DNA from 2 places in the Massilia sp. PAMC28688 genome. Region 2 is predicted to be linked to the other one. Evidence: riboswitches for the same ligand, from Rfam matches in the RefSeq annotation. Region 2 holds a riboswitch; the other holds the start of a gene.
What was found. Region 2 has a riboswitch for cobalamin ahead of KY495_RS02050 (TonB-dependent receptor). Riboswitches for the same ligand answer to the same signal wherever they lie in the genome.
Positions count from the first base shown of each region.

Region 1 (8,497 bases), 680 kb from region 2:
TTCCCGTTTTCCAGCAGGGACTCGGTGCTCGCCTTGGCCAGATCGGCTTCTGTCGCCTGGGATGTGTCGCGGCTGACGATACGGCTGGTGAGGCGGCGTGCCAGCGCCACGTCGCCGCGTGCGAGCGCACAGGCGATTGGCAGGTTGTGGTCACGCAGGCTGCGCAGGCCCAGGCAGACGTAGAGCAGCAGGACATGCAGTGCGGCGCCGGCCATATCGCATGCGGCATAGGCCAGCGCGGTGACGGGCAAGACTGCCAGCATCCAGGCCGCAATCCCGCGCCCGATACGGCCCGCTCCCCGGTTGGCGTGGCGCTCGATACAGGCTGCCACCTTGCCAAATCCGACCAGCGGGTGCCAGCGCGGCGTTTCGCCAAACGCATAGTCAAGCGCAACGCCGCACAGCATGAGCAGCGCCAAATCAGGGATCGTCAGACCGGCGAGCATGATGATGCTTTCAATACCAAAGGCAGACCTGCGGCGACAAAGACCACCTCGCCGCACACAGCGGCAAGCGCCTGATTGAGGCGCCCGGCTTCATCCATGAACATGCGCGTGGCCGCACCCATGGGCACAATGCCCATCCCTACCTCGTTCGACACCAGGATGATATCGCCCTTGGCGCTGGCCAGTGCTGACAGCAATGCCGCCCGCTCGGCGACAAACGAATGTGGCAGCTCAATCTCGCCAACCTCGGGAAACGGCTCGCTCCCCGCAAACAGCACATTGGACAGCCACAGGGTCAGGCAATCGATCAGGATGACGCGGGAAGGCGAAGCATGCGTGGCCAGTGCATCGCCCAGATGCACCGGCTCTTCCACCGTGGCCCAGTGAGCGGGCCGCTGCGCCCGGTGGCGTGCGATGCGGCCGGCCATTTCGCCATCGCAGGCACGCGCGGTGGCGACATAGAGCACCTCGCGGCCCGTGTCGGCCGCGCGGTGCTCCGCATACCCGCTCTTGCCCGAACGAGCGCCGCCAAGAACCAGCGTGAGCGTCACGCTGAACTCCCTGTCAGCAGCGCCGCGACAGCCTGGGGGCAGGAAGGGAAATAGGCGTGAAAGTACGATGCCGTGAGCGAACCCTTTCGATACACGGCTTCGCCCTGCGCGCCGGACGGATGCTTTAATGTATGGGAGGCGGGAAGCTCGGACGTCGCCAGCTGCGAATAGTGAAAGGTGTGCCCGCGCAGGACGCCGTGCAAGGTGTCCAGGCCCTGCGATCCCAGGCCCGCGAGGCGCTCCTGCATGGCCACCTGGCCCGGCAGCAGGCCAGCCATTGGCCACTTGTCGCCATGCTGGTCGACCAGTGAATCGGCAAGCACCATCATGCCCCCGCATTCGGCCAGGATCGGCACGCCCCGGGCGTGCGCAGCGGCCATTGACTGCTTCCAGCTTTGCGCCTGCGACAGGACGGCGCCATGCAGCTCGGGATAGCCACCCGGCAGCCATACGGCGTCGGCGCCCGGTGGCACCGGTTCGTCCGCAAGGGGAGAGAAGAACGTCAACCGCGCCCCCATTGCCGACAATGTCGCCAGGTTGGCGGGATACAGGAAGGCGAAGGCCGCATCGCGCGCGATGGCAACCGTGACGCCCTCGAGCATTGGCGCAACAGGCGACGCGATGTGGGACAGCTCAAAGCTGATCGGCGCCAGCCTGTCCCACGCAGCATCGTCAAACGCGAAGCCGTCCGCCAGCGCGTTGATGCTCGCTTCGATGTCGTCCTGCTCCGCCGGCATGACCAGGCCGAGGTGGCGCTCGGGGAGCGACTTGTCCTGGCGGCCCAGGGTGCCAAACAGCGGGATACCGCGCAGCGAGGCGGCCACCATGGCTGCGTGGCCTGGACTGGCAATGCGGTTTGCAATCACCCCGGCCATGTCAACCGGGCCATAGTCGCGCAGGCCTTGCACCAGCGCGCCCGCCGTCTGCGCCATTGCCGATGCATCGATCACGGCCATTACCGGCACCTTGAATTCGCGCGCCAGGTCCGCCGATGAAGGCGTGCCGTCATACAGGCCCATGACGCCTTCGATCAGGATCACGTCTGCCTCGCGGGCGGCCTGGGCCAGGCGGCTGCGGCATTCTGCCAGTCCCACCATCCACAGGTCGAGCGAGTCCACCGGCGCGCCGCTGGCACGCGCGAGCAGCATCGGGTCGATAAAGTCCGGGCCGCACTTGAATACCCGTACCTGCTGCCCGCGCTGCACCAGCTTGCGCGCCAGCGCCGCCGTCACACTGGTCTTGCCCTGGCCCGATGCCACGGCCGACACAAGCAGCACCCGGGCCGATGCGGTGCCTACCATTCCGTACCCGCCTGCGCGGCAATACCGGCCTTGAACGCGTGCTTGACCACGTTCATTTCCGTGACCGTGTCCGCAATTTCGATCAGTTCATCCGGCGCGCCGCGGCCCGTGATGACCACGTGCTGCATGGGCGGGCGTTCGAGCAGGTCCGCAATGACGGCGTCCACATCCAGGTAGCGGTACTTGAGCGCGATGTTCAGTTCATCGAACAGCACCAGTCCGATCCTAGGATCGCGCAGAAATCCTTTTGCCATGGCCCACGCTTCCTGCGCCTTGGCGATATCGCGTTCGCGGTCCTGGGTCTCCCAGGTGTAGCCTTCGCCCATGGCGTGGAAACTGACTTCCTCGGGAAAGCGCCGCAAAAATTTTTCTTCGCCAGTCGACATGGCGCCTTTGATGAACTGCACCACCGCCACCTTCATGCCGTGGCCCATGGCGCGGACCACCATCCCGAAGCCGCTCGAACTTTTGCCTTTGCCGTTGCCGGTGTTGACAATGATGATGCCAATGTCCTTGTCCGCCGCTGCGATCTTGGCGTCGATGATGGCCTTCTTGCGTTCCATGCGGACGCGGTGCCGCTCGTTGATATCGTTCATTCGTCTTCCTCAGTGGCGATAAACAGCCGGCGCGTGCCGTGGCTGATGACTTCAATCGGGTGGCCCAGGTAGCGGCTCAGGATGGGCGCGGACATGACTTCGTCGGCCGGTCCTGCCAGCCATTCGCCGTCGCCCATCAGGAGTAGGGCGTGGGTGGACGCCTGGTGTGCGTGTCCCAGGTCGTGTCCAATCATGATGGCGGTCTTGCCCTGTTCCCGGCACAGGCGTGTGAGCAGGCGCATTACGCTGACCTGGTGCGCCAGGTCGAGGGCATTGGCCGGTTCGTCCAGCAGCAGCAGCGGCGTATCCTGGGCCAGCATGGCCGCGATGGCCACGCGCTGGCGCTCCCCGCCAGAGAGCGTGCGCACATCGCGCTCGGCCAGGTCCAGCACCTCCATTGAATCGAGCGCCGCGCGCGCCGCGAGATAGTCGTCGCTGCCTTCCCAGTAGCGGTTGGCGTGGTAGGGATGGCGGGCCGACAACACCGTTTCGATGGCGCTGTAGGCAAAGGCATCGCTGCGCGACTGTGCCAGGTAGGCACGCTGGCGCGCCAGGTCGGTGAGCGGCCACTTGTCGATCGGCTTGCCCAGGATGGACACGGTGCCGCCGTCCGGATCGCGCAGGCCGGCCAGGGTGCGCATGAGCGTACTCTTTCCCGCACCGTTACGGCCAATGACGCACCAGCATTCGCCCGGTGCCACGTGCCAGTCCAGGTTGTCGACCAGAGTACGGCTGCCGACAGTGAGTCTCAGGTTGCGGGTATCGATCATTTGCGGTGCAGCCTGTGAAGCTGGTACAGGAATACGGGCGCGCCGATCAGCGCCGTGACCACGCCGACCGGGAGCTGCTGCGGCGCCAGCACGGTGCGTGCCAGGGTATCGGCCAGCACCAGGAAGCTGCCGCCTGCCAGCGTGGCGGCGGGGATCAGCACCCGGTGGTCCGGCCCGCAGGCAAAGCGGCAGGCATGCGGCACGATCAGCCCCACAAAGCCAATGCTGCCCGCGCTCGTGACCGCGCTTGCGGTCAGCAGTCCGGAGCAGAAAAACAGCCCCTTGCGCAGGGCGCCGACATTGATGCCGAGCGTGGAAGCGGCTTCCGCGTGCAGCGCCAGGACATTGAGCGAGCGTGCGCTACGCAGCGCAAAGACGATGCCGGCAAAGAGCACAAGCCACGGGACCCAGCGCAGAGGCGCCCCCGCCAGGTCGCCAATCATCCAGAACACCATGCTGCGCAGGCGGCTCTCCGGCGCAATCGACAGCATCAATGTGACCATGGCCATGCAAAGCGACGACAGGATGACGCCGGTGAGCAGCAGCAGCGAAGTGCCGCCTTCGGCCGCGCCGCCGCCGCGCAGGTCGCGCCGCGCCAGCAGGTACAGCATCATCGACACCGCCACCGCGCCCGCAAAGGCCGCCGCGTCGATCACCCACAGCGCCGCCATGAACAGCAGCGAGGCGAGGGCGCCCACCGATGCGCCAGCCGAGATACCCAGTACATAGGGATCGGCGAGGGGATTACGCAGCAATGCCTGCATCATGACGCCGGCCAGCGCCAGGGCCGCGCCGGTCACAAACGCCACCAGCGCGCGCGACAGGCGCAGTTCCAGCAGGGTTGCGGCCAGCGTCCCGTTACTTCCGCGCGCCAGCTCCCCCAGCGCGGCCGGCATGTCGGCCAGCGGCACCGGCACCGATCCGGTCATGCCGGCCACCACCAGGCTGGCCAGCGACAGGATTGCCAGGGAAGAGATCACCACCGCGGCGCGGTGGCGCATACGACGAAAGAACGGGTGCAAGCGCTACTCCTTAACGGGTGCCGTACCGGAGGCCGGCAAAAACCTGTGATCCGGCGGTAGCATAACCCCTGGCCAGTTCATAGCGCTTGCCGGTGACATTGTTGGCGCGGATGAAGGCACTCCAGTCAGGGGCAAAGCGCCAGCTGGCGTGCACGTTGAGTACACCATAGCCGCCCAGCACCGTGCGATTGGCCAGGTCATCGAAGCGTTTGCCCGAAGCGTGCAGGGAGGCGCCCACCGAGAAAGTGGCTCCCGCATATTCGGCCGACAGGTTGCCATGGCGGCGCGCACGGCGCACCAGCTGCTTGCCGGTGGTGTCATCGCGCGGATTCTGGAAATCGACCGTGCCGCGCAGGTCCACCCGGCCCAGCGTCGCGCGCGCACCCATGGAAAGACCCGAGAGCGTCGCTTCGTTGATGTTATAGGCGCAGCCAAAGGGATGGGTGGCCACTTCGATTGGACAGCGCGGGGCATTGACCAGCAGGTCCGTGAGGCGGTTGCGGTAATAGACTGTCGACGCTTCCACTGCGCCGCCGTTGTACGCCAGGCCTGCCTCCGCATTGCGCCCGGTTTCAGGGCGGTTGCTGGCAATCCCATAGCGCGGGAAGTACAACTCATTGAAGGTCGGCGCACGGAAGCTGCTGCCGATGCTCGCGTTGGCGCGCAGGTGAGGCGTGATGCGGTAGCCGTAGCCCAGGCCGCCCGTGCTCTTCGAACCATACTGGGAGCTGTCGTCCAGTCGCGCGCTGGCGGTGGCAATGTGCGCACCTCGCCTGAGCGAGTACGACACCGCGCCCGAATTGGTGGTGCGTCCGCGCGTGAGGCCCGCCGTGGAGCTGGCCACGACGTCCTCTTCCCGGCGTTCCAGCAACACCTGCAGCAGGTCGCGGCCGAGCGCAATGTCATTCTGGGCACTGTACAGGGTCTGGCGCGTATCGACGCTGCTGATACCGGTGGCAGACGGGTTGGCGAAGGTGCGCGCCTTGTCGTCGGCACGTGCCGCCTGCAGTCGCAGCTGCCACACCGGCGTGAACTGGTGGCGCGTGTACAGCGCCACGTTGTTCAATTCCTGCTCGCTGCGGGCGTCAAAGCTGCCGGCGCCTGCATCATATTGGGCGTCCATGCGGCTTGCCATGAACAGCAGGCCTGCTTCATGGCGCTCATCGAACCTGTAGCCCGCCTGCGCGCTGGCGCTGGTTTTCGCGTAGCCGTCATTATCCGGGTTATACGAGAACTGCCCTGGGACGGTGGCCGAGAATCCTTCCTCCTCATCGTGCGCGGCGGTGACGGCAAAATGCATGCGGCCGGTGCCGCCGTGGATGGACGCGTCCATGGCGCGGTGTTTCTCGCTGCCTGCGCTGATGCCGGCCGCCAGGCGTGGCTCGCCCGCGCCACGGCGGGTGAATACCTGGATCACGCCGCCAATCGCATCGGCACCGTACATGGTGGCGAGGGGGCCGTAGATGATTTCGATACGGTCGATATTGGCCAGGGGCAGGGCGCTCCAGTTGGCAATGCCGGTGGTGGACGATCCGATACGCACGCCATCGACCAGCACCACGGTCTGCTTGGAGTCGCCCCCGCGCAAGAATACGGATGCGTTGGTGCCAGGCCCGCCATTGCGCGCCACTTCGATGCCGCGCTGCTGCTGCAGAAGGTCGATCACGTTGGTGGCGCCCGAGCGGGCAATGTCGTCGGCCGAGAGCAGCACATGGTCGCTCAGCACGTCGGCTGCAGCCTGGGGGACGCGCGACGCGGTGATGACAATGGCATCGATGGGCGCGGAGGCCATGTCGGCCTGGGCAAAGGGGGATACGATGGCTAGCGCGAGCGCGGTCATGGACGCGCGGGGTGATACAGGAAAGGTCATGGCAAATCTTCAGTAAGTAAGCAACCGGCCGACTTCCCCGTGGGCCAGATTGAACAGAAATGCGCTCTGAAGACAAGACAACGGCGCGACCGGCACGAAGACACGGCCAGGCTGCGTTGCGAACATCCCCGTGCGCACACTTCCACCTGTCCTGGCCGGTATCCGGGCTGGCAAGTGGTCCGGCCTCGCCTTCCCATGCGAATGCACAGTGGCTGTGTGAGGCGGATCGTCGTCGACTGCACGACACTTGCTTACCGTTGCGGGGGCAGCACACGTTGGCCATGACTGGCGTCGTGTTTCCCGTTTAACTGCGCACGTGGACACGTACGCGGGCACCAAAACGTATCAATTATACACCGGGCAGCACGACGATCTCGCCGTAGGCGATGGCATGGGGCGTGGCCGCTGCATGAAGCGCCATCGCTTGCGGGTCCAGGCCGCGATGGCGGGCGGCCAGCAGGCGGATGCTGCCGGCATGGCAGATGACGGTGCCGCGTTCGATTCGCTGCAGCACCAGCGCGTCATGGAAGTGCGCGATCCGCTGCGCCATCTGCAGCACGCTTTCCCCGCCGCCGGGGCGGTAGTGCACCACATCGGCGGCCCAGGCATCGACTTCGTCGCGGGCGATGTTGTCCCAGGGGCGCATCTCCCAGCTGCCAAAATCAATCTCCGACAGGCGCGCGTCAACGATTGCCTGGCCGCTCAGGGAGTGTGCAAGCATGGCGCAGCGCTGCAGGGGACTGGTGAACAGCGGCGCCACCGGCAGCAGGGGACGAAGCCGTGCCACTGCGGCCGCCGTATCCTCCGGCGCGACGGCGACGTCGGTGCGGCCGTAGCACATGCCCGGTGCGGCCAGCGGTGCCGGGTGGCGGACCAGGTGCAGTTCCAATTCAGTCAGCCAGGCTGGCAGCGATGCACAGGTAAATCGCCACTTCGCTCACCTGCTGCACGGCGCCCAGGCAGTCGCCCGTGTAGCCGCCAATGCGGCGCACGCACTTGATGCCCAGCCATGCGGCTACGACGGCTGCCGCCGCCACGCATGCGGCGAGGGTAGCCCACGCAAGGTAGCCCAGGGTGCCGGCGGCGATCAGGGGCAGCATGGCGCACGCCAGCGCTATGGAAAATTCGGCGCTGCTCATCTCCTGCGCCAGCGGTTTGGCCTTGCCGTCATCGCGCGCATACTGCAGGCGCCAGATCAGGCTTGCCGCGGCCAGGCGCGAGAGCGGGTGGGCCACCAGCAGGGCGGCCACCGCTGCCGCTACAGGCAGGTGCGCCAGCAGCGTGCATTTGAGCGCGATCAGCAGGCCAGCGCCGACGGCGCCGTAGGTGCCGATGCGCGAGTCCTTCATGATCTCCAAGACGCGCTCGCGCGTCAGCCCACCGCCAAAGCCGTCACACATGTCGGCAAAGCCATCCTCGTGAAAGGCACCGGTCAGGTAGATCGAGGCGGCGCTGGACAGCAGCACGGCCACCGGCGCCGGCCACAGCTGCGATGCAGCCAGGTACACGGTAGCTGCCACAGCTCCCACGACCAGCCCCACCAGCGGAAAATAGCGCGACGCGTGGTGCAGCCAGGCCTGCTCGAATCCCACCCAGCGTGGAATCGGTATGCGCGTAAAAAACTGCAGGGCAATGAAGAACAGGCGCAGCTGGTGCATGCTTATTCCGATTTTCCGCTGACCTGGGCCGACTCGAAGGTGGCCATTTCGCGCATGAAGTTGACCGCTGCCCGCAGCAGCGGCACGGCCAGCGCGCAGCCGGTGCCTTCGCCCAGGCGCAGGCCAAGATTGAGCAAGGGCTTCGCTTCCAGTTCGGCCAGCATGCGGCGGTGCCCGTGTTCATCCGAGCAGTGCGAGAACACGCAATAGTCCAGGATCGCCGGCTGCAGCCTGGCTGCCACCAGCAGGGCGCTGGTGACGATAAAACCGTCGATGAGCACAA
Region 1 is NZ_CP080378.1:1,150,790-1,159,286, reverse strand. It holds gene cbiB (adenosylcobinamide-phosphate synthase CbiB) at 1-446, opposite strand, end outside; gene cobU (bifunctional adenosylcobinamide kinase/adenosylcobinamide-phosphate guanylyltransferase) at 431-997, opposite strand; gene KY495_RS05115 (cobyrinate a,c-diamide synthase) at 994-2,298, opposite strand; gene cobO (cob(I)yrinic acid a,c-diamide adenosyltransferase) at 2,292-2,894, opposite strand; gene KY495_RS05105 (ABC transporter ATP-binding protein) at 2,891-3,664, opposite strand; gene KY495_RS05100 (iron ABC transporter permease) at 3,661-4,686, opposite strand; gene KY495_RS05095 (TonB-dependent siderophore receptor) at 4,697-6,556, opposite strand; cobalamin riboswitch at 6,692-6,911, opposite strand; gene KY495_RS05090 (histidine phosphatase family protein) at 6,906-7,445, opposite strand; gene KY495_RS05085 (adenosylcobinamide-GDP ribazoletransferase) at 7,447-8,214, opposite strand; gene cobT (nicotinate-nucleotide--dimethylbenzimidazole phosphoribosyltransferase) at 8,217-8,497, opposite strand, start outside.
Region 1: it holds a riboswitch for cobalamin, as region 2 does, so the genes downstream of both, KY495_RS05095 (TonB-dependent siderophore receptor) here and KY495_RS02050 (TonB-dependent receptor) in region 2, are expected to answer to the same signal.

Region 2 (8,497 bases):
GCGCCGCACCGGGGCGTGCCCACCAAGCCGCTGCGCATCATGATCATGGGTATTCCCAACGTGGGCAAGTCAACCCTCATGAATGCGCTGCTCAAGAAGAAGGTGGCCAAGGTGGGCGACGAGCCGGCCGTGACCAAGATGCAGCAAAAGCTTTACCTGGGCAAGAACATCATCCTGGTCGATACGCCCGGCATGCTGTGGCCCAAGATCGCCATGGCCAGCGATGGCCTGATGCTGGCAGCGAGCCACGCGATCGGCTCCAACGCGCTGATCGAGGAAGAAGTGGCCGTGTTTTTGGCCGAAGAACTGCTGGCGCGCTACCCGGCGCTGCTGACGGCGCGCTATGGCTTCAAGACCGAAGGCATGGACGGCATTGCCGTGATCGAAGGCGTGGCCGCGCGCCGCGGTTACCGCCAGAAGGGGGGCGAGCTCGATTTTGAAAAGGCGTCGCACATCTTCCTGCAGGATTACCGTACCGGGACGCTGGGCCGCATCAGCCTGGAAACGCCCGAGACGCGCGCCGCGCGCCTGGCGCAGCATGAAGCCGAGGTGGCGGCCAAGGCGGCCAGGGCGGCGGCCATCGCGGCCGAGAAGGCCGCCGAAAAGTCGCGCGGCAAGCGCGGCGCGCCGGCTTCGGACGACGCCTGAACCGGTCCTAGCGCCGCTGGCCGGCGCGGGCGTCAAGCAGAAATTCCACAAAGGCGCGCACCTTCAGCGACAGGTGGCGCCCATGTGGATACAGCACCGAAAACGGGCGCGAACAGCCGCCATGGGCGGCCAAGACTTCCACCAGACTTCCCTGGCGCAGATCTTCCTCAATCGTGAAACGGTAGGCCTGGAACAGGCCGGCGCCGCTGCGCGCCAGCGTCACCCCGGCCAGGACATCCTCGTACACGCAGTAGCTGCCGCCGGCTGCCACCTCCGTCACCTTGCCCTGGTCGCGAAACAGCCAGGGGACCGGGCGACCGCTGCTGGGCAAGACAAAACCGATGCAGTCGTGCTGGGCCAGCGCTGCCGGCATGGCGGGCATGCCGGCGCGTGCCAGATAGGCAGGCGCGGCCACCACCACCAGTTCCGCGTCTTCCAGCTTGCGGGCGACGAAGCCGGAATCGGCGGGCGCGCGCGCGCGAATGGCCAGGTCATAGCCTTCGCCGACAAAATCGATATTGCGGTTGCTGACGTGGACATCAAAGCGCACGTCCGGATACAGCGCGCGAAACTGCGGCAGCAGTGGGAGCACGCGGTGGTGACCATAGGTCGTCGGCACGCTCAGGCGCAGCACGCCGGATGGCTTGCCCTGGTGCCCGGTCAGCGCGCGTTCGGCGTCGATCAACTGGGCCAGCGCCTGGCGGCACTGGTCAAAATAGCGGCGTCCCGCTTCGCTCAGGCTGACCCGGCGCGTGGTACGCACAAACAGGCGCACGCCCAGGCGCGCCTCCAGGCGCGACACCGAGCGGCTCACCGCAGCCGGGGTCACGCCCACCGCCTGGGCGGCCGCGGTAAAGCTGCCATGCTCGGCGGCGGCACAGAACAATTCGATGCTGCCGACGAGGATGTCTTCAAAGTGGCGTCTCATGCTCTGCATTCTATTACATGGCGTATCAAATCAAATGCGGGGAATGGTCTTTTTCACGCCAGAAGACATCAATAGACTATCCCTGTTTTCGATAGCACTATGTCAGAGGATGAGTATGTGGAAAAATTCTGAAGTCACGCGCCGTCTCAAGCTGGCCGTACCGGTTGTCCAGGGCCCATTCGGAGGCGGGATGTCATCGGTGGAGCTGGCCGCAGCCGTGTGCGACGGTGGTGGTCTCGGCTCTTTCGGCGTGCATCACCTGGACGCCGCGGGCATCGGCGAAGTGGCCAGGCGCCTGCGCGAGCGCACCGACGCGCCGTTTGCGCTGAACCTCTGGATCCCGCTGGACGACGCTGACCAGCCGCAGATCGATGATGCCGCGTTTGCCCGCAATGCCGCCTTGCTGGCGCCGTACTTCGGCGAGCTGGGGCTGCCCGCACCACGGCGCCCGCCGCGCTTTGCACCGCCCTACAGTGAGCAGATTGAAGCGGTGCTGCAGGCGCGGCCCGCGGTCTTCAGTTTCGTCTTCGGCATTGCCTCGCAGGCAGTGCTGGAGCGCTGCCGCGCGCTTGGCATCGTCACCCTCGGCACGGCAACCACGGTGGAGGAAGCGCTCGCGCTCGAGCGGGCCGGCGTGGACATGGTGGTGGCCACGGGATTCGAGGCCGGCGGGCACCGCGTGTCGTTCCTGCGCGCGGCCGAGGAAAGCCTGTGCGGTACCTTCGCGCTGGTGCCGCAGGTGGTCGATGCGGTGCGCATTCCGGTGATAGCCGCCGGCGGCATTGGCGACGCGCGCGGGGTCGCCGCGGCACTCACGCTCGGTGCCCAGGCGGTACAGATCGGAACGGCCTTCCTCGCTTGCCGCGAATCGAATGCCGGCGACGTTCACCGGAAGATGCTGTTCAGTGATCAGGCACGCCATACGGCGCTCACGCGCGTGTTCAGCGGACGGCTGGCGCGCGGCATTCGCAATCGGCTGATGACCGAGCTGCAGCCGCACGCCGCGCAGATACCGCCTTATCCGGTGCAAAACTGGTTCGGTGCTCTCATGAAGAAAGCGGCAGCTGCCCAGGAGCGGCCGGATTTGATGTCGCTGTGGTGCGGGCAGGCAGCGCCGCTGATCCGGCACCAGGATGCCCGCGCCCTGATGGCCGCGCTGGTGGAGGAGACAAATGCAATCTTCCAGACCAGGCGCGGGGTGGCTTGAACGGAGCCGGCAAGGGCGAGCGCCGGCCACGCCGCCGCCGGCTATACTTTCTGGGACCGTGCCAGCTCCACCATGGCAAACAGGCGCGCGCTGCGCATCCACGCCAGGACCGCGACCGTCAGCTGCACCAGCAAGAGCGCCGCGATGAACAGGCCCAGGTTCCAGCCTGCCACGTTGATGCGCGCCACGGTCAGTGCCGCTGCGATGGCCAGGCCCACGATGCTGATCGCAAAGTACACGCCCAGGCTTGCCACGGGGCGGCGCACGACCATCTTCAGCCCCGACCACCAGGCCTTGACGGCGGAGGTGCGGCGGCGCTCGATCGTCAGTGCAGCGCGCCCGGCGTCCAGGGTCGCATGAGCGAATGCAAACAGCAGCACCGCCACGGCGATGGCCGCGTAATTGATCAGGTCCACGTCGGAGGCGACGATCGCCTTGTCCAGTTGCTCCCCGGCCGCGTCCATGGCGGCCCCGCCGATGGCGACGGCCAGGCCCAGCGGCACCACCGACCATACCAGCATGCGCAGCATGCGCGGGTATTCGCGCAGGCCACCGGCGATCAGGTCGCGCATGCCTGGCGTAGCCGGCGCGCGCGACGCGGTGGCGGCCATCCCGGTGAGCAGGGGCGAGAGCAGCAAGGTAGTGGCCAGCGCGAGCATCGTGGCCAGGTTGAAGGCTTCGGCATGCTTGCCGTGCATGGCCATCAGGTCGGCAAACACTGTCATGTCGAGCTGCCTGGCAAAGGCGGCGGCGTGGACCGAGTGATCCAGGCCCGTGGACATCACGGTCCACAGCGGCATGGCCAGGATCGCCGTCGGTATGAGCATGAGCAGCACCCACAGCAGCAACAGGCGCCACTGAAGGGCGGCACGGGCCGCGCGCGGAACGGCGGCAAAGGTAAAGGTACTGGTCTGGTTCATCATACGTTCGCAATCAGGGAGAGAAGAATGCTGACAAAGGCGGACAGGTCGCCCGTCCAGCGGCGCGACGCATCGCTGTTTGCCTTGAGTGTGCGGCTGTCATCGAGCTTGCTGACATCGAGGTAGTGCATGCGCTGCGGGTCCAGTTCCACTGACACCGCCTTGGCCGGACGCACCCAGCTAAAGCGCGCCCACCGCTCCTGGTTGTCCCATTTGACGGTCTCGCTGGTGCCGTCGGCGAACTTGACCAGGATCGTCTGCGGCACCGGCACGCCGCGCCGGCGCAGCGTGACACTGGTGCGAAACGGGAAGGGGCCCGTGCCTTCCTTCGCCTTTGGATTGGCCTTTTCCCATGCCTTGCGCTCAGCGTCAATGCGCTTCTCGACGGCCTCCTTGTTCAATTCCACCCACTTGCCCTGCACCTGTTCCGTGCCCACCTGGGGCAGCACTTCTTCGCTGGAAAATCTGTCGACGCGGTCATCGACCTTGCCGGTCGCGTACACCTGCTGGGCGAAGACCTGCTCGACGGCTTCGCGCTGTCCGGTCACCTCGGCCAGCGTTTCGCGCAGATCGGCGGTGCTGGGGTGGCGGAACTTCCAGCGCCTGTAGTATTCCTTGAAGGCGCGTTCCATGTTCTCCTTGCCCACGCGCTCTTCCAGGTCGCGCATCATGGTGGCGGTGCGCACGTACACGGGACCGACGCCCTGCAGCCGGTCATAGGCATTTTGTCCCAGCGGATCGGCCGGCTCCTCGCGCGGCGAGGCGGTGCGCTCCAGGTCGAACCCCTTGACGGTCGGCGTGATGCCGATCGCCTTCATGAAGCGCGTGCTCACGTGGATGTCCTGCTTGCGCTCGCGCAGCATGCGGTGGTTCCAGTATTCGTTCAAGCCTTCGTCGAGCATCGGCTCTTCCTGCTCGTTCGAGGCCAGGATGCCGTAGAAGTAGCCGTGGCCAAATTCGTGGATGGTCACAAATTCGGTCATGTATTTATCCAGCGTGCCTTCGTCGGTATGGGTATTGCCCTCCACCGTGAAAAAGGTCGGGTATTCCATGCCGCCCGCTTCGGCCGCATTGTGCGGCGGGACCACGATGGTCAGCGTCTTGTACGGATAAGGGCCGAGGGTGCGGGAAAAGTAGGCCAGCGAATCCTTGGCCGCCACCAGCGCGGTGTCGGCGCTGGCCTTCATCTCGGGCGGGTACAGCACCGTGATGGCGACCTGCGCGCTGCCAGGGCCGCTCCAGGTGTCCTTGATCGGCTTGGCCGTGCGATTGTCCGCAGTCCAGGCGAAGTCGTGAACGTCGCCCTGCACGTAGTGGTGGGTCAGCTTGCCATCCTTTTCCACCGGTGCGCCCTGCAGTTCGCCGGTGGCGCCCACGGTATAGTCTTTGGGCGCGGTGATCCTGATGTCGTAGTTGCCGAAGTCGGCGTAGAACTCGGACTGCTGGTGGTGTTCATGCACGTTCCAGCGCGGCGCCGTGGCACCGCGTTCGCCAGGCAGTTCCAGCACGCCGATCTTGGGGAACCACTGCGCCACCAGGTGGAAGCTGCCGAAGTAGCCGGTACGGGCGACCACGCGCGGCAGCTGCGTCAGGAAGTCGATATCGAGGACGGTCGAGGCGCCCGCGGCCACCGGCACGGGCAGGTCGAAGCGCACCACGGTGTGGTCGGTTTCCGGACCATTGTCGGGATGGACGAACGACCAGCTCACTTTGGCGCCGCCCTGCGACACCTTGCGCAGTTCGATGTGGCCCCATTCGCCTTCCTTGGTGCCGACATCGCTGCGAAAGCCCATCTGGTTGTGGCGTGCCTCGGTAAAGAAGGTGCTGTTGCTGCTCTCGAATGCGTTCATGTACAGGTGCAGGTAGACGCTGCGCACCTCGACGTTGCTGCGGTTACGCCAGGTGAGCTTCTGCTTGCCTTCCACCGTGTGCCTGACCGGATCGAGCGTGGCGTCGATTTCGTAGTTGACCACGCGGTCCGAGAGCGTTGCCTCGTTGCCAGTGCGCGGACCGCCCCAGGCGTCGGGTGCACTCGGCACGGTCACGGCGCCGGCGTGCGGATCGGCCAGGGCGATATCGCCTTCGGTGAACGGCTGCTCGATCTTGTTGATGGTGACGGCGCTGACCTGCGCCATGATCTGTTCGTGGTAGGCGCTCGCCGCCACCAGGGCGGTGAGCGCGAAAATGCTGAGCGCGGACCTCAATCTGTTTGCTGCCATACGGGACTCCCTCGATATCGCTGTTTTTGTGATGCGTACTATATCCACAAGGGTTTCAAATAGCTAATAAATGCGACGGAATGCATATTCCGGGCGCCAGAGGGGCAGGAAGGCGGTACCGGTCCGTTTATAATGTCCGCGTTCTGGCGCCGGCCGGCGGGTTGTTTACGCCCAGGCGCCGTTGAAAGACGAGCCGGGAAACACATAGGTGTGCTGCCCCCGCAACGGTCAACAGGCAGCGGCCATGCCGCCTTGCTTGCCAGCCCGGATACCGGCCAGACAGGTGGAAGCGGCCGTTCGCACGAACGCCGCCTTCCGTTGCACCGGGCTTGCGGGGACGCCGGCCCGGTACTTACACTCGAAAAGACAGCATGCATTCTTCCGTCGTTCTGCGCCGCGCCATCGCGTGTGCGTTTGCCTTCTCCCCTGCCTTCGCCCTGGCCCAGCCTTCCCTGCAAACCCTGCCGCGCATCGACGTGCTGGGTGCGCGCTTTGCCAGCGATCCCTCGCTGCTGCCGATCAGCGCCAGCGTGATCACCGCGGACGACATCCGCCGTGCCGGCGCCTCCGATGTCAACCAGGCGATCCGCAAGATCGGCGGCGTGTACGGGCGCCAGAGCCTGGACGGCTCATCCGACTTCACGCTCGACCTGCGCGGCTTTGGCGAAAACAGCAGCCAGAACCTGGTGGTGATGCTTGACGGCGTGCGCCTGTCGGAAAATGATCTGGGCGGCGCCGTGCTGTCGACCATTCCGATCGAAACGGTGGAGCGCATCGAGATCGTGCGCGGCGGCTCCAGCGTGCTCTTTGGCGGCGGTGCCACCGGCGGCGTGATCCAGATCGTCACCAGGCGTCCGGCGGCAAACACCACGCGCGCCAGCCTGCGCGCCGAGGCGGGCCAGTTTGGCCTGGCCGATGCGCGTGCCACGCTGTCAACTGCGTGGAACAGCTTTGCGCTTGACGCCGCCGTGGGCGCCCAGAGGACCGACAACTACCGCGATCACAACGAATTTGACCAGAGCACTTTCAGCGGCGGCGCGCAGTGGCAGTACAAGGCCGGCCGCACCGGCCTGCGCGTCGATTCCGCGCGCCAGGATGCGCAGTTTGCAGGATCGCTGTCGCTGGCCCAGTTCGAGACCAATCCGCGTGATGACAGCACCCCGCGTGATACCGGTTCGCTCGACGCGGACCGGATCAGCGCTTTTGTGGAGCATCGCTTCGGCACCCTCGACCTGGCCGCTGAACTGTCGCGCCGCGACAAGACCACCAGCTCCACCTATTATTTTGGCGATTCCGCCTCCCGGCTCACCTACGACACGCGCCAGACCCAGTTTTCGCCGCGCCTGCGCCATCTGGCGCAAACGGGCAGCGTGCTCAATGAGCTGGTGGCCGGCATTGACCTGGTGCGCTGGACGCGCCTGGCCGCAGCTGCAGGCTACTCCGCCCGCGACGCGCAAAAGTCGCGCGCCGTGTACCTGCGCAACGAAGCGCGCCTTGACGGCCCACGCAATGCGCGCCTGGCGATCGGCGCCCGGCGCGAGCTGGTCGAGCGCAGCGCCCCCTTTGATGACAACGGCAGGCAGGACCAGAACGCGTGGGAAGTGCAGGGCAGTGCCGATGCCGTCCAAGGCGTGAACCTGTACCTCAAGACGGGCCGCAGCTTCCGCCTGCCCACGGCCGACGAAAACGGCTTTCGCCAGGCCGGTGCGCTGCGCATCCAGACGTCGCGCGACCTCGAAGCCGGAGCGCGGCTCGGCGCGCCCGCCCTTGGCGCCACGCTGCGGTTCTTCCGCCATCGCCTCACTGACGAAATCTTCTACGATCCGACCCTGGGCGACTTTGGCGCCAATACCAACCTGGCACCCACCGAGCGGCGCGGGGTGGAGCTGGAGGCGCGCAAGCTGCTCACGCCGGCGCTGGCACTGACCACGCAGCTGCAGCATGTGCGGGCGCGCTTCATCGAGGGCGCCAACGCCGGGCGTGAGATGGTGCTGGTACCGAAAAACGTCGTCACGGCGCGCCTGTCGTGGGCGCCTGGTAACGGCCACAGTGCCGACGCCGGCGCGCAGTGGGTGGACAGCCAGCGCTATGGCGGCGACTTCACCAACAGCTGCGGCGCGCGCATCCCGTCCTACGTGACGCTTGACGCGCGCTACGCCAGGACGGTGGGGCAGTGGGAGTTCGCGCTGGCCGGTACCAACCTGGCCGACAGGCAGCACTTCAGCCAGGCCTTCCTGTGCCGCGGCGCCATCTATCCGGGCGACGGGCGCCAGGTCAGGCTGTCGGCGCGGTACGACTTCAAATGAGCCGGCATCTCTGGCCACTGCTGGTGGCCGCCGTACTGGCGCCGGTGCCGGCCCATGCTGCCGTGACGGTGGTGGACGACACCGGCAAGCGGGTGACGCTGGCGCGGCCGGCCCAGCGCGTCATCTCCATGGCGCCGCATGTGACGGAAATGCTGTTTGCCGCCGGCGGCGGCGCGCGCGTGGTCGGGGTCATGAACTACAGCGATTATCCCGAGCAGGCCAGGTCGCTTCCGCTGGTGGGCAGCAGCAGCCAGCTCGATATGGAGCGG
Region 2 is NZ_CP080378.1:475,441-483,937, reverse strand. It holds gene ylqF (ribosome biogenesis GTPase YlqF) at 1-648, shown strand, start outside; gene KY495_RS02070 (LysR family transcriptional regulator) at 656-1,576, opposite strand; gene KY495_RS02065 (nitronate monooxygenase family protein) at 1,692-2,783, shown strand; gene KY495_RS02060 (hypothetical protein) at 2,825-3,706, opposite strand; gene KY495_RS02055 (M1 family metallopeptidase) at 3,703-5,922, opposite strand; cobalamin riboswitch at 6,050-6,217, shown strand; gene KY495_RS02050 (TonB-dependent receptor) at 6,294-8,228, shown strand; gene KY495_RS02045 (cobalamin-binding protein) at 8,225-8,497, shown strand, end outside.